DNA from 4 places in the Mesorhizobium sp. M1227 genome. Region 1 is predicted to be linked to each of the others. Evidence: predicted binding sites of a transcription regulator. Region 1 holds the regulator's gene; each other region holds the start of a gene.

Evidence for each region. The regulator LexA, encoded in region 1, represses DNA repair genes until DNA is damaged. The targets are predictions, from matches to a motif close to TGTTCNNNNTGTGTTCNG.
Region 2: the regulator LexA is predicted to act here: its motif matches at 1,715-1,732, upstream of NKH28_RS32565 (PA0069 family radical SAM protein).
Region 3: the regulator LexA is predicted to act here: its motif matches at 1,326-1,343, upstream of uvrA (excinuclease ABC subunit UvrA).
Region 4: the regulator LexA is predicted to act here: its motif matches at 1,165-1,182, upstream of NKH28_RS06000 (ATP-dependent helicase).

The regions. Positions count from the first base shown of each region.
Region 1 is NZ_JAMYLZ010000016.1:15,814-18,909, forward strand. It holds gene NKH28_RS19195 (ComEC/Rec2 family competence protein) at 1-1,362, shown strand, start outside; gene lexA (transcriptional repressor LexA) at 1,356-2,090, opposite strand; gene kynU (kynureninase) at 2,536-3,096, shown strand, end outside.
Region 2 is NZ_JAMYLZ010000058.1:16,756-19,851, reverse strand. It holds gene NKH28_RS32575 (phytanoyl-CoA dioxygenase family protein) at 1-961, opposite strand, end outside; gene NKH28_RS32570 (glycosyltransferase) at 1,152-1,655, opposite strand; gene NKH28_RS32565 (PA0069 family radical SAM protein) at 1,807-2,961, shown strand.
Region 3 is NZ_JAMYLZ010000012.1:32,318-35,413, reverse strand. It holds gene uvrA (excinuclease ABC subunit UvrA) at 1-1,176, opposite strand, end outside; gene NKH28_RS16630 (hypothetical protein) at 1,873-2,169, opposite strand; gene NKH28_RS16625 (ATP-dependent Clp protease proteolytic subunit) at 2,268-2,873, opposite strand; gene NKH28_RS16620 (SRPBCC family protein) at 2,900-3,096, opposite strand, start outside.
Region 4 is NZ_JAMYLZ010000003.1:105,340-108,435, reverse strand. It holds gene NKH28_RS06005 (glucose/quinate/shikimate family membrane-bound PQQ-dependent dehydrogenase) at 1-972, opposite strand, end outside; gene NKH28_RS06000 (ATP-dependent helicase) at 1,224-3,096, shown strand, end outside.

The DNA.
Region 1 (3,096 bases):
TCATCGCGACGGCCGGTCAAGAAATATGCCGCGGCCGCCGCGCTTTTTTCGATTGCGGCCTACCTCGTCTTTTCCGGCATTGTCGTGGCGGCCGAACGCAGCTTCATCATGCTGGCGGTGATGCTTATCGCCGTGCTGTTCGACCGGGCCGCGCTCACCATGCGCAACCTGGCGATCTCGGCCATCGCGGTCATCCTGGTGTCGCCGCACGAGGTGGTCGGTCCGAGTTTCCAGATGTCCTTCGCCGCGACGGCGGCCCTTGTCGGCGCCTATGCAGGCTGGTCCGATTACCGCGCCGGCAGGGCTACCACGCCGCCGCCGCGGCAGTCGCCGCTACGCTTTGCCACTCGAAAGGTCCTGCTGGGCATGTGCGGTCTGGCGATGACCTCGATCATTGCAGGGAGCGCCACGGCGCTTTTCGCCATATGGCATTTCCAGCGCGTGGCGCCGCTCAGCCTGTTCGCCAATCTGGCCATCATGCCCATCGTGTCACTGGTCGTCATGCCCTTCGCCGTTCTCAGCGCGCTGGCGATGCCGTTCGGTGCGGATGGCCCTTTTCTCTATGTCATGGGCAAGGGGCTGACGGCGATGATCGCCCTGTCCGGGTGGATCTCGGAGCGCTCGCCGATCGATGCGGTCGGGCTGATTTCGCTGAGATCCGTCCTTCTGGTGACGATCGCCCTCGTCATTGCCAGCATGGCGACGACGTGGTTGCGGCTGGCGGCACTTCCTTTTGCGCTCGCCGGCTTGCTGACGACAACGCAGACACGCATACCCGACGTATTGGTCTCGGAGGACGCACGGCTGGTCGCGCTGCCGATCGGCAGCGGTGAACTCGCGGTCAACCGGGCACGCCCGAATGAGTTCACCATCGACAACTGGAAACGCGCGCTCACATCAGAGGCTATCGTCGCGCCGGAAACACCTGGAAAGAACGACCCGCAATTCGACATTGCCGATCCGGCCGACCTACCGCCGGGCATGCCGTTCATTTGCACGGACGGCCTCTGCCTTGCCAGGCATCCATCCGGCGCGATCATCGCGCAAGCCAAGGACCGCGATACTGCGCGGCCAGCCTGCGCCTTTGCCAGCTTGATCGTCATCGACGACGCCACCGCCCATAACCCCTGCTACTACGACCGGCTGGTCCTCGTCGTCACCAAACGGCAACTGGCGCGCGCGGGAAGTGCCGCCGTCTATTTCGATCCACAAGCGGCAACACGCGCCGAGATCCGCTTCGCCGTCGAAAAATCATACCGGCCCTGGCACGTGCAGCGGAAATTTTCACGCGCGGCACGGGGCCTGCCGCCATACCGCCGGGCCGACAACCCCAAAGCCGGCGCCAAGGGCGGAGCTCAGTAGCGGCGGATCAGTCCGACGAGCTTGCCCTGCACCTTGACCCTGTCTGGTCCGAAGATGCGCGTCTCGTAGGCCGGATTGGCGGCTTCCAGGGCGATCGAGGCGCCCTTGCGGCGGAACCGCTTCAGCGTCGCTTCCTCCTCGTCGACCAGTGCCACCACGATCTCACCGGGGCTCGCCGTATCGGCATTGCGGATGATCACCGTGTCGCCGTCGAAAATGCCGGCCTCGATCATCGAATCGCCTTTGACCTCAAGCGCATAATGCTCGCCGCCCATGATCATATCCGGCGGCACCGAAATCGAATGCGTCTGGTGCTGGATGGCGTCGATCGGCACACCGGCAGCGATGCGGCCCATCACCGGGATCGAAACGGCGGCGACGACATCGTCGTCATTTCCGGCTGCGGGCACGCGCGACGATGTCGGCTTGCCTTGCCGAGGGGCGCCTTGCCCAAGACTGCCCTGGATGACACTCGGCGAGAACTTGCGTGCCGCATTGAGGCCGGGGGCGATCGAGTCAGGCAGGCGCAGCACCTCCAGCGCACGGGCCCGGTTGGGCAAACGGCGAATGAAGCCGCGCTCCTCCAGCGCCGTAATCAGCCGGTGGATTCCGGATTTGGAAGCCAGGTCGAGCGCTTCCTTCATCTCGTCGAAGGAAGGCGGGATACCGCTTTCCTTCAACCTTTCGTGGATGAACATAAGCAGTTCGTGTTGTTTGCGTGTCAGCATAGCGACCCCCAACAGAATCAGAAAAACAAACCCAGAACAAACACTATCTGTTCCAGTTGTGTTCCGCAACTGTTTAAAGTTTAATGAATGCGTTAAGGCTCGGGAAACAAACGACGTCCCCTACCGGCGTACCGCATTTTCATCGCCGCGAGCCTTATCGCCTTGATTCTGCTTCGTTTGCGCCCTTCTGGTCTCCTAGAAGGCGGCACTGGCATCGGCCGTCGGTTGGTAAAAGGCACGGAATTGAACCGTATCGACTGTGCGGTTTGGTCAATGCACCGTGAACGAAACGAACTCAAAACGCCAACCTCGGGTTAAGTCCCGGCTTCCACCGCCTGGTCAGGCTGCTTCTCGCCGGTGGAGCCTTGCTGCGCGCAACCAGGTAATGGAAGAACAGTCGATGCGTGTCCGACGTTGCGTTGGATCTTGGGGGAGCAGACAAATCATGACAGGAATTCCCGATCTCGTGGCCATAAAGGCGATGGATGCCGCGGATCCGCTGCGCGCGATGCGCGACCGCTTTGTGTTGCCGCAAGGAGTGATCTATCTCGACGGCAATTCGCTAGGAGCTGCTTCACGTGCCGCTTTCGATGAACTGCACAAGGCCGCGACCGAAGAATGGTCGTATGATCTCATCCGCGCATGGAACACCGCCGGCTGGTTCAACATGCCGCTTGAACTTGGCGACCAGCTCGGGCGCCTGATCGGTGCCGCGGCCGGCCAGACGGTGGTCTGCGACACGACATCGGTCAACATCTACAAGCTGCTGCACGCCGCCATGGCCATGCGACCGGAGCGGCAGGTCATCGTCGCCGAGGGCGATAGTTTTCCGACGGACCTCTACATGGCTGAGGGTGTGGTTTCGACGCGAAAAGATACGCTGCTGCGCCTCTCGGGGGTCGACGCGCCGACCATCGAAGAGCTGATCGACGAACGCACCGCCGTGGTGCTGGTCAACCACGTCAACTACAAGTCGGGCGAACTGCGCGACATGCCGACGCTGACG
Region 2 (3,096 bases), on a different contig from region 1:
GCTCGCCGTGAAAACGCCGGCGCGACGGCGGCGACACGCCGAAGCCAACCTCCATCATCAGCCGCGGCGTGAGCGTCGGCACGGTGCCCATATGGAAGCCGAACGGATCCTCGACAAAGCCGAGGCCGGCCGGCCCGGTCAGCGTGACCGGGCTCTGCTCGCCGTAGACGCCCAGCACCTCTTCCGCCGAATGGCCGACCAGCAGCGTCAGCTGATGCTTCAGGATGCGGCGGTTATGGGAGCCGCGGACATAGACATGCGGCCCAGTGTCGGCGTCGACCGGCACCAGGTAGAAAAAGAACTTCAGCATGCGCCAGTCGTCGAGGTCGAAATGGTATTTGCCGAGCGAGGCCATGTTCTTGTCGGCGTCCGAGACGCCACCGGTCGGAAAGCTCCACCAGACGCGGGTGGTGATCAGCTTGGCCTGGCTGCCGAGATAGTGCGCTGCGATATCGAGAAGCAGCGGATCGCGCTGCACGGCGACCGCAGCGTTGCAGTCGAGGACCCGTTCGAAATAGTGACCGCTGAGCAGCGGGCGGCCGAAATGCTTTTCGGCATCGGCGTGTTTTTCGGGCAGGAATTCCAGCCGGCGGTCGAAATTGCCGAAGCATGGCGTGCGCTCGGCGAAGCGGACAATCTCCTCATGGATGGCGGCCGGCAGCATCAGGCCCGAATAGAGCCCCTCCGTCCGCAGCGCGCCGACGACGGCATCGCGATCGACGCCGGCGAACATCGTTTCACCGACATTGCGCGCCGGCGGAACCGGCTTTGCACCGCGCCAGTGCAGGCGCCGCGCCGGCATGGTGCGGGCCAGCATGAACATCGGCAGCCATGCCGGATTCTCGCGAAGGTCGGAAAGATAGGTCGGGATGCGGGCGGCGATGCGGCGCAGCATGCCGCCGTTTCGTGCGATCGCCTCGAGGCTTGCGGCGCCGGACTTGTCAGGGCTTGAAAGGGTCATCGGGGTCCTCAAAATATCGAGGGAACAGCATCGACGACAGTCGTCGTCACCGCTCCGGCACACCCCAAACCCATTCGCCCGTATCGCTGGAAATGGTAACCCCCGGCCAGATTTTGTGCAATGCACAATAAGCGACGACCCGCCAGAAAATTTGTCTGGGCGGAGTTCCCATAACCGGGACGGTAAGCCGTCACTTCCGCGGCGCGACCCAGATCTCGGCGTGGAGCCTCCTGGTCGCCAGGCCGCGGGCGATCGCTTCGGCGCTGCGGGCGTTCTTCGACAGCGCCGCGGCCTGACGCTTGCTGATCACCAGGCCTTCGGCGAGAGCGCGATTTCCGGCAAAGACGCGCGACAGGAACGGCGCGCGGCTGCCGCGTGCCCGCGAGAACCGCGCCGCCATGGTTTGCCTGGCGGTATGGGCGACGACCTCGTCGATCCAGCCCTCTCCCAGCCGCGCGCCCGGTTCCAGCAAAAGCAGCCAGTCGCCCTTGGCCTGCCTGATGCCGGCGGCGATGCCGCCGCTGACATAGTGGCAGCCGGCATGTTCGGCGACGCGGTGCGTCTGATCGGTCGAGCCGGTGTCGCAGACGAGAACGTCGCGCACCACGCCTTCGACCGCGCCGCCGATCAGCGAGGCGAGCGTGCGGGCAAGGCCCTCCTCGTCGTTCAGGGTTTCGATCAGGACGCTGAGCATGTTTAGCCGAATAGCGGAAAGCGGTGGGCAGCGCCAGTTTTTGCGGCGCACCGCGAGAAAGTTCTTGCTTTGTTCTCATCGATACGATAGGAATACATTCATGAGCAGAGCGATTCGACAGCGGGCGGACAGTCCCTGGGAAAGGGCCAAGATGGAACAGATCGTGCGTGCCGATATTGCAGCCTTCGGCGCTGGCAGGGCCGAAATGGCGAATGCGATGATCGAGCAGAGCGGCATGCGTGTCCGTCCCGACCGCAACCGCGGCAGGTCGGCGGGCATCAATCCGTCCGGCCGTTTCGAGCCGGTCAGCCGACACGTGTTTGACGATGGCTGGAATTCGCTGGAGGAGCTGCCGCCGTTCAGGACCGAGGTACAGGTCGAGAAGCCGCGCACCATCATCACGCGCAACGAATCGCCCGACATCTCCTTCGACCGGTCGATCAATCCCTATCGCGGCTGCGAACATGGCTGCGTCTATTGTTTCGCGCGGCCGACGCACAGCTTCATGGGCCTGTCGCCGGGGCTGGATTTCGAATCGAAGCTGTTTGCCAAGCCGGATGCGGCGCGGCTGCTCGACAAGGAATTGTCCAGGGATAATTACCAGCCGCGCACCATCGCCATCGGCACCAATACCGATCCTTATCAGCCGATCGAGAAGCAATACCGGATCATGCGCGAGATCCTCGAAGTGCTGGAGGCGCGCGGGCATCCGGTCGGCATCGTCACCAAATCGGCGCTGGTGACCCGCGATATCGACATTCTGTCACGCATGGCCGAACGCGGGCTGGCCAAGGTGGCATTGTCGGTGACGACGCTCGACCGCATGCTGGCGCGCACCATGGAGCCACGCGCGTCGACGCCGACCAAGCGGCTGGAGGCGATCAGGCAGCTTTCGGATGCCGGCATTCCGGCCTCGGTGATGGTCGCGCCGATCATCCCCGGACTGACCGACCCGGAAATGGAGCGCATCCTCGATTCGGCACAGGCAGCGGGGGCACGCGAGGCCGGCTATGTGCTGCTGCGCCTGCCGCTGGAGGTCGCGCCGATCTTCAAGGACTGGCTGCTGCGCCATTATCCCGATCGCTATCGCCACGTCATGTCGCTGATCCGTTCGATGCGCGACGGCAAGGACTACGATTCGGAATGGGGCAAGCGCATGAAGGGCTCCGGCCCCTATGCCTGGCAGATCGGCCGGCGCTTCGAGATAGCTGCCAAACGGCTCGGCCTCAATGCCGAGCGGCGCTCGCTGAGGACCGACCAGTTCGTCCCCGCCGCCAAGGCTACCGAGCAGCTGATGCTGCTGTGACAAAGCGTCTCGCGCCAGCCGCTTGAAGCGGCCGCAGCAGGCGAAAAATCCCGTCCGGCCTGTCCTGTCCCCGGGCTTGCAGACGGTAGCCCCCTCCTGGTCCGGTGCCCCGCCCGACCCGGAGGGGACTTGCGG
Region 3 (3,096 bases), on a different contig from region 1:
TTTCGTCGTTTTGTAGGAGCGCAGACCGTCATCATAATGGAAGGTGATTTCGCGCTCGCCGGTGCCGTGCAGGACGGCTTGCTTTGCCTCCTCGCTCAAATCCTTGAACTTGTCGCCGAGCTTGAAGCCATAGGCAACGCCCAGCGCTTCCAGCGTCTGCGCATAGTAGGGCGAGCTCGACTTCGCCCAAGGGCTGACGGCGCCGGCGCGCAGCGAGACATTCTCGTCGGGCACGACTAGGCTGGCATCAATGGCGCGTTGGCTGCCGAGCCCGTCGCAGGTCGGGCAGGCGCCGAACGGATTGTTGAAGGAGAACAGCCTGGGCTCGATCTCGGGAATGGTGAAGCCGGACACCGGGCAGGCGAACTTTTCCGAGAACAGCATGCGTTCATGCGTCTCGTTCTTCGATTTGTTGACCGAATCCTCGCCGGTCTGGCTGGCGTCGAGCGGCTTGTCGGCAAATTCCGCCACCGCCAGCCCGTCGGCCAGCTTCAGCGCGGTCTCGATGGAATCGGCGAGCCGCGTCGCCAGATCGCCGCGCACGACGATGCGGTCGACGACAACGTCGATGTCGTGCTTGTACTTCTTGTCCAGCGCCGGCACGTCGGCGATCTCGTAGAAGACGCCGTCGACCTTGACGCGCTGAAAACCCTTCTTCTGCAGCTCCAGCAGTTCCTTGCGGTACTCGCCTTTGCGGCCGCGCACCATCGGCGCCAGAATGAACAGCCGGGTGCCTTCCTCGACCGCAAGCACCCGGTCGACCATCTGCGAAACCGTCTGGCTCTCGATCGGCAGGCCGGTGGCCGGTGAATAGGGTACACCGACGCGGGCGAACAAAAGCCGCATATAATCGTAGATCTCGGTGACGGTGCCGACCGTCGAACGTGGGTTCTTCGAGGTGGTCTTCTGCTCGATGGAGATGGCCGGCGACAGGCCGTCGATCTGGTCGACGTCAGGCTTCTGCATCATTTCGAGGAATTGCCGTGCATAGGCCGAAAGGCTCTCGACGTAGCGGCGCTGGCCCTCGGCGTAGATGGTGTCGAAGGCAAGCGACGACTTGCCCGACCCCGACAGGCCGGTCATGACGATCAGGCTGTCACGCGGCAGGTCGAGATCGACATTCTTCAGATTGTGTTCGCGTGCCCCGCGAATGGAGAGATATTTATGGTCGGCCATCGCCGGTCGCCGCCTCAGAATCTGGAATTCGTGGGATGGGCGGGTTTTCCCGACCATCCCCTATGTAGGTAATTTCGCCGCCTTTTCGAGAGACGCCACAACTCTCGACCAAAGCGTTTAACCGCCTTTCGCGCGAACGGGCAAGCGGAAAGAACAAAGGCCGAACACGCTCCTGACAAAAGCTGCCCGCGCAGCCGGCTTCACAAAGCGTCTCGCGATCACATTTTTCGGCAACCCGGCTATTCAAGGTTGACGTCCCCGCGTCATGGGGGCAGAATCCAATTGTCAACGAAGCCGGCCGTCTTTCGATGGCCTCGCGGCCTGGGGCTAGCCTGCGAGACGCCGCGGGTTATGCGATGAGCGCTTCGACGACAGTCGCAACGAACAGAAGGAGAGCAGAGGCATGACTCCACCGGATTGTTCCTTGAGGCTCCACGTGTCGCTGGAGCCGCGGCAGGTATAAGTAGCCAGGTCAGGCGTTTAGCGCTACCTGCCCACGTTGACCTGCCGATCCCCACAACAATCAGAGACTGCTAGTCGGATCGTCGGCTGAACGCCGCGAAGCATCCGAAATAAAAAGCCGGCAGTACACTCCCGGCAATTTGGATTTCAGATCCAAGAAAGCCCCGTCAGTTGCAAAGCAATGGCGGGGCTGTTCGTTTGAAGCGCAATATTTGTGGTTCACACCAGGCGAACTTAGCGGCTGGAGGGCCTGATCCCGCCGGTAGCGACATCAATGGTGATGCTACCGGAAATCCGAACGTCGGTATCGCCAATCTTGAAGGTGCCGTTGCCGCTGCCTAGAGCCATATCGTCAGGCTCAGGCCGCGGCGCTGGCTCGGCGATGCGATAATCGCTGGTCACACCGGGCAGAGCGCGCTTTTGCGAAGACGTCGAATTATCTTGGGCAAGTGCCATACCCACCAGCATGTTCGTGCCGGCAACGGTAGCGATGGCAAGGCATAACAGGCTGGATGAGCGGCTGGCGGTCATCGCCGGACTATAGTGCCGCGATAGCGGCAAGACCAGACCGATGGCGCTGAAATTGCGGGCGCTCAATCGCCTCAGTTCCGTCCGCCGGCCCGGCTCGTTCATGCGGCCTGCTTGCGAGTGTCGAAAACATGGTCGACGAGGCCCCAATCCTTGGCCTCCTGCGCGGTCATGAAAAAGTCGCGGTCGAGCGTGCGTTCCACTTCTTCGTAGGTGCGGCCGCAATGGCGGGCGTAAAGATCGGTCATGCGCCGCTTGGTGCGAAGGATGCCCTCGGCATGGCGCTGGATATCGGAGGCTTGGCCCTGGAAACCGCCGAGAGGCTGATGCAGCACGATGCTGGTGTTGGGTAGCGCGATGCGCCGCCCCGGTGTGCCGGCCATCAAAAGGAACGAGGCCATCGAGGCGGCGAAGCCCATACAAACCGTGGAGACCGGGCAGCTGATATACTGCATCGTATCGTAGATGGCGAAACCGCTGGTCACTACGCCGCCCGGCGAGTTGATGTAGAGCGAGACCTCCTTGTCGGGATTGTCGGATTCCAACGACAGAAGCTGGGCGCAGACCAGCGCCGAGGTGCCGTCATCGATCGGGCCGTTGATGAAGACGATGCGCTCGCGCAGCAGCCGCGAAAATATGTCGAAGGCACGTTCGCCGCGGCTCGACTGCTCGATCACCATCGGCACCAGATTGGCAAGGCCGCTCATCGGTTGTCTCCGTTGACTGTTGTCGTTCAGGCCGCGCGCAGGAAGAGGCGCGGGGTGTTTGCGGCGATCTGCTTGTGCCTGGGAGTGTGCGCGTCAAAGGAAAGCCGGCAACCGGCGCCTGCCATCGCGATCTCCGGCACTGCTGCCCGAGCAAAACCATCATGGACGATGCGCAGATGCGTGCCGCCGGAAACGGTACGGTCGAGCGTAAAGGTGACGATGC
Region 4 (3,096 bases), on a different contig from region 1:
CGCCGAGGTCGAATAATAATAGCCCGGCTTCGGATATGGCATGTTGGCGAGCAGGTTCAGCGTGCCGCCTTCAGCGAAAGTCGGGCAGACCTGGCCATTCGCCGCATCGAGCGCGATCAGCCGGGCGTCGGATGTCGGCAGGTAGATGCGTGTGGCGCAGGGCTGGCCGGCGGCGACCTTGGCATCGGCATAATAGGACACGCCGCGGCAGGTCTGGTGCTGGCGGTCCTTGTTGAGCTTGACCTGCGGATCGAAGCGCCATTTCTCCTTGCCGCTCGCGGCATCGATGGCGATGGCGAAATTATGCGGCGTGCAGATGTAGAGCGTGTCGGCGATTTTTAGCGGCGTCACCTGATAGGTCGTCTCGCCGATGTCGTCGGGCCCTTTCACGTCGCCGGTGCGATAGGTCCAGGCCGGCTGCAGATTGGCAACGTTTTCGGCGGTGATCTGGTCGAGCGGCGAATAGCGCTGGCCATATTGCGTGCGACCGTAATAGTGCCATTCGCCAGCCGGCACGTTGCCGCCGAGATCGGCGGTCGGCGTCACCTTGTCGGTGTTGAGTTCACCCGCAATATCCTTTGGATCGGTCGTCATCGAATAGCCGGCGACCGCAAGCGAGGCCAGCACGGCGAGGATCAGCGGCGCGCGTCCGTCGGGACCGGTAAGCCCGCGCCGCGCCCATGGCGTCAACAGCCATAGCGCGACAAGCACGATGATGCCGCCGCGCGGGCCGAGCTCCCACCAGTCGAAGCCGATCTCCCAGACCGCCCAGGCGAGCGTGCCGAGCACGATCGCCGCGTAGAGCCACAGCGCAGTGGATCTGCGCCTGTAGAGCAGCCAGGCCGCGACAAGGAAAGCTAGACCGACGATGACGTAATACCAGCTGCCCCCCAGCGTCACGAGCCAGATGCCGCCGCCGCCAACCGCCAGGCCGATGAGGAAAAGGATCAGGGAGGTGATGACCACAGCCAAGACGGTGCTCCTTCGACTGGTGCGCTCCGCGACGCGTCCATGGGCAACCCCGCATTGCGTTCCTGCCCCCACGCAACTTTCTCCGGCCCGCCTCCCCTGTCAAGCAAGCTCGGCGTTTTACGGCGCCGGCCCATTGCAAGCCCGGCGTTTTGGTTAGCGGACCCATTCAGATTGTGAGTCTACGACTGGACAGAGAACAAAACGGAGACACTTCTGGCCTTTCGCTGCCGAATCACTACATTCGGGGAGAGATGTCCGGCTTTTCGGAAGACATGCCCTTTTTTGACGAACCGAACGCGCGGCCCGTGGCCCCGTCGGGCATTGCCGCGCGCGCCATGGCTGCCCGCAGCAACCAGAACAACGCGCCCGATTATCTCAACGGCCTCAACCCCGAGCAGCGGCTGGCGGTGGAAACCACCGAAGGCCCGGTGCTGGTGCTGGCCGGCGCCGGCACCGGCAAAACGCGCGTCCTGACCACCCGCATCGCCCACATCCTTGCCACCGGCAAGGCTTTCCCCTCGCAGATCCTCGCCGTCACCTTCACCAACAAGGCGGCGCGCGAGATGAAGCAGCGCATCGGCCTGTTGATCGGCGAAGGCAATGTCGAGGGCATGCCGTGGCTCGGCACCTTCCACTCGATTGGAGTGAAGCTGCTGCGCAGACATGCCGAGCTGGCCGGGCTCAAATCCGACTTCACCATTCTCGACACCGACGACGTGGTGCGCCTGATCAAGCAGCTTATCCAGGCCGAAGGGCTGGACGACAAGCGCTGGCCGGCCAAGCAGTTCGCCCAGATGATCGACGGCTGGAAGAACAAGGGCCTCGGTCCCGCCGACATCCCCGAGGGCGATGCCCGTGCCTTCGCCAACGGCAAGGGCCGCGAGCTCTACAAGGCCTATCAGGAGCGGCTGAAAACGCTGAACGCTTGCGACTTCGGCGATCTCCTGTGCCATCCGATCCGCATCTTCCGCGCCAATCCGGACGTGCTGAAGGAATACCACAAGCGCTTCCGCTACATCCTCGTCGACGAATATCAGGACACCAACACCGCCCAGTACATGTGGCTGCGGCTCTTGGCGCAGCGGCCGCAATCCTCCCCCCTTGAGGGGGAGGTGCCCGCGAAGCGGGCGGAGGGGGTTGCCGCAGAAGGCACCGCTAGAGCGTCGAGCACTGCCGCCGGTAGGTCGAGCACTGCCGCACGGACCCCACCCGACCGGGCTTCGCCCGGCCACCCTCCCCTCAAGGGGGAGGGAAGCCCGCGCCTGTCCACCGTAAATATCTGCTGCGTCGGCGACGACGACCAGTCGATCTATGGCTGGCGCGGCGCCGAGGTCGACAACATCCTGCGCTTCGACAAGGATTTTCCCGGCGCCACCATCATCCGGCTGGAGCGCAACTATCGCTCGACCGCGCACATCCTCGGCACCGCCTCCCACCTCATCGCCCACAATGAGGGCCGCTTCGGCAAGACGCTGTTCACCGAAAAGATCGCCGAGGACGACGAGAAGGTGCATGTCCACGCCGCCTGGGATTCCGAAGAGGAGGCCCGCGCCGTCGGCGAGACCATCGAGGCTTATCAGCGCCAGAAGCACAATCTCAACGACATGGCGATCCTCGTCCGCGCGTCCTTCCAGATGCGCGAATTCGAGGACCGCTTCGTCACGCTCGGCCTCAACTACCGCGTCATCGGCGGCCCGCGCTTCTACGAGCGCCTCGAAATCCGCGATGCGTTGGCCTTCTTCCGCGTCGTCGCACAAGGCGCCGACGACCTCGCCTTCGAGCGCATCGTCAACGTGCCGAAGCGCGGCCTTGGCGAGGCCACCATCCGCCAGATCCACGACACCGCACGGGCGCTGCGCATCCCGATGCTGGAGGCGGCGGCAAAACTCGCCGAGAGCGACGAGCTGAAGCCGAAGCCACGCGCCGCACTTCGTGAGGTCGCGGCCAATTTCGAGCGCTGGCAGAAGGCGCTGGAAACCACCCCGCACACCGAGCTCGCCGAGACCATTCTTGAGGAGAGCGGCTACACCGATATGTGGAAGAACGACCGCTCGGTCGAAGCACCGGGACGGTTGGAAAACCTGAAGGAACTGATCCGCTCCATGGAGGAGTATGAATCGCTGC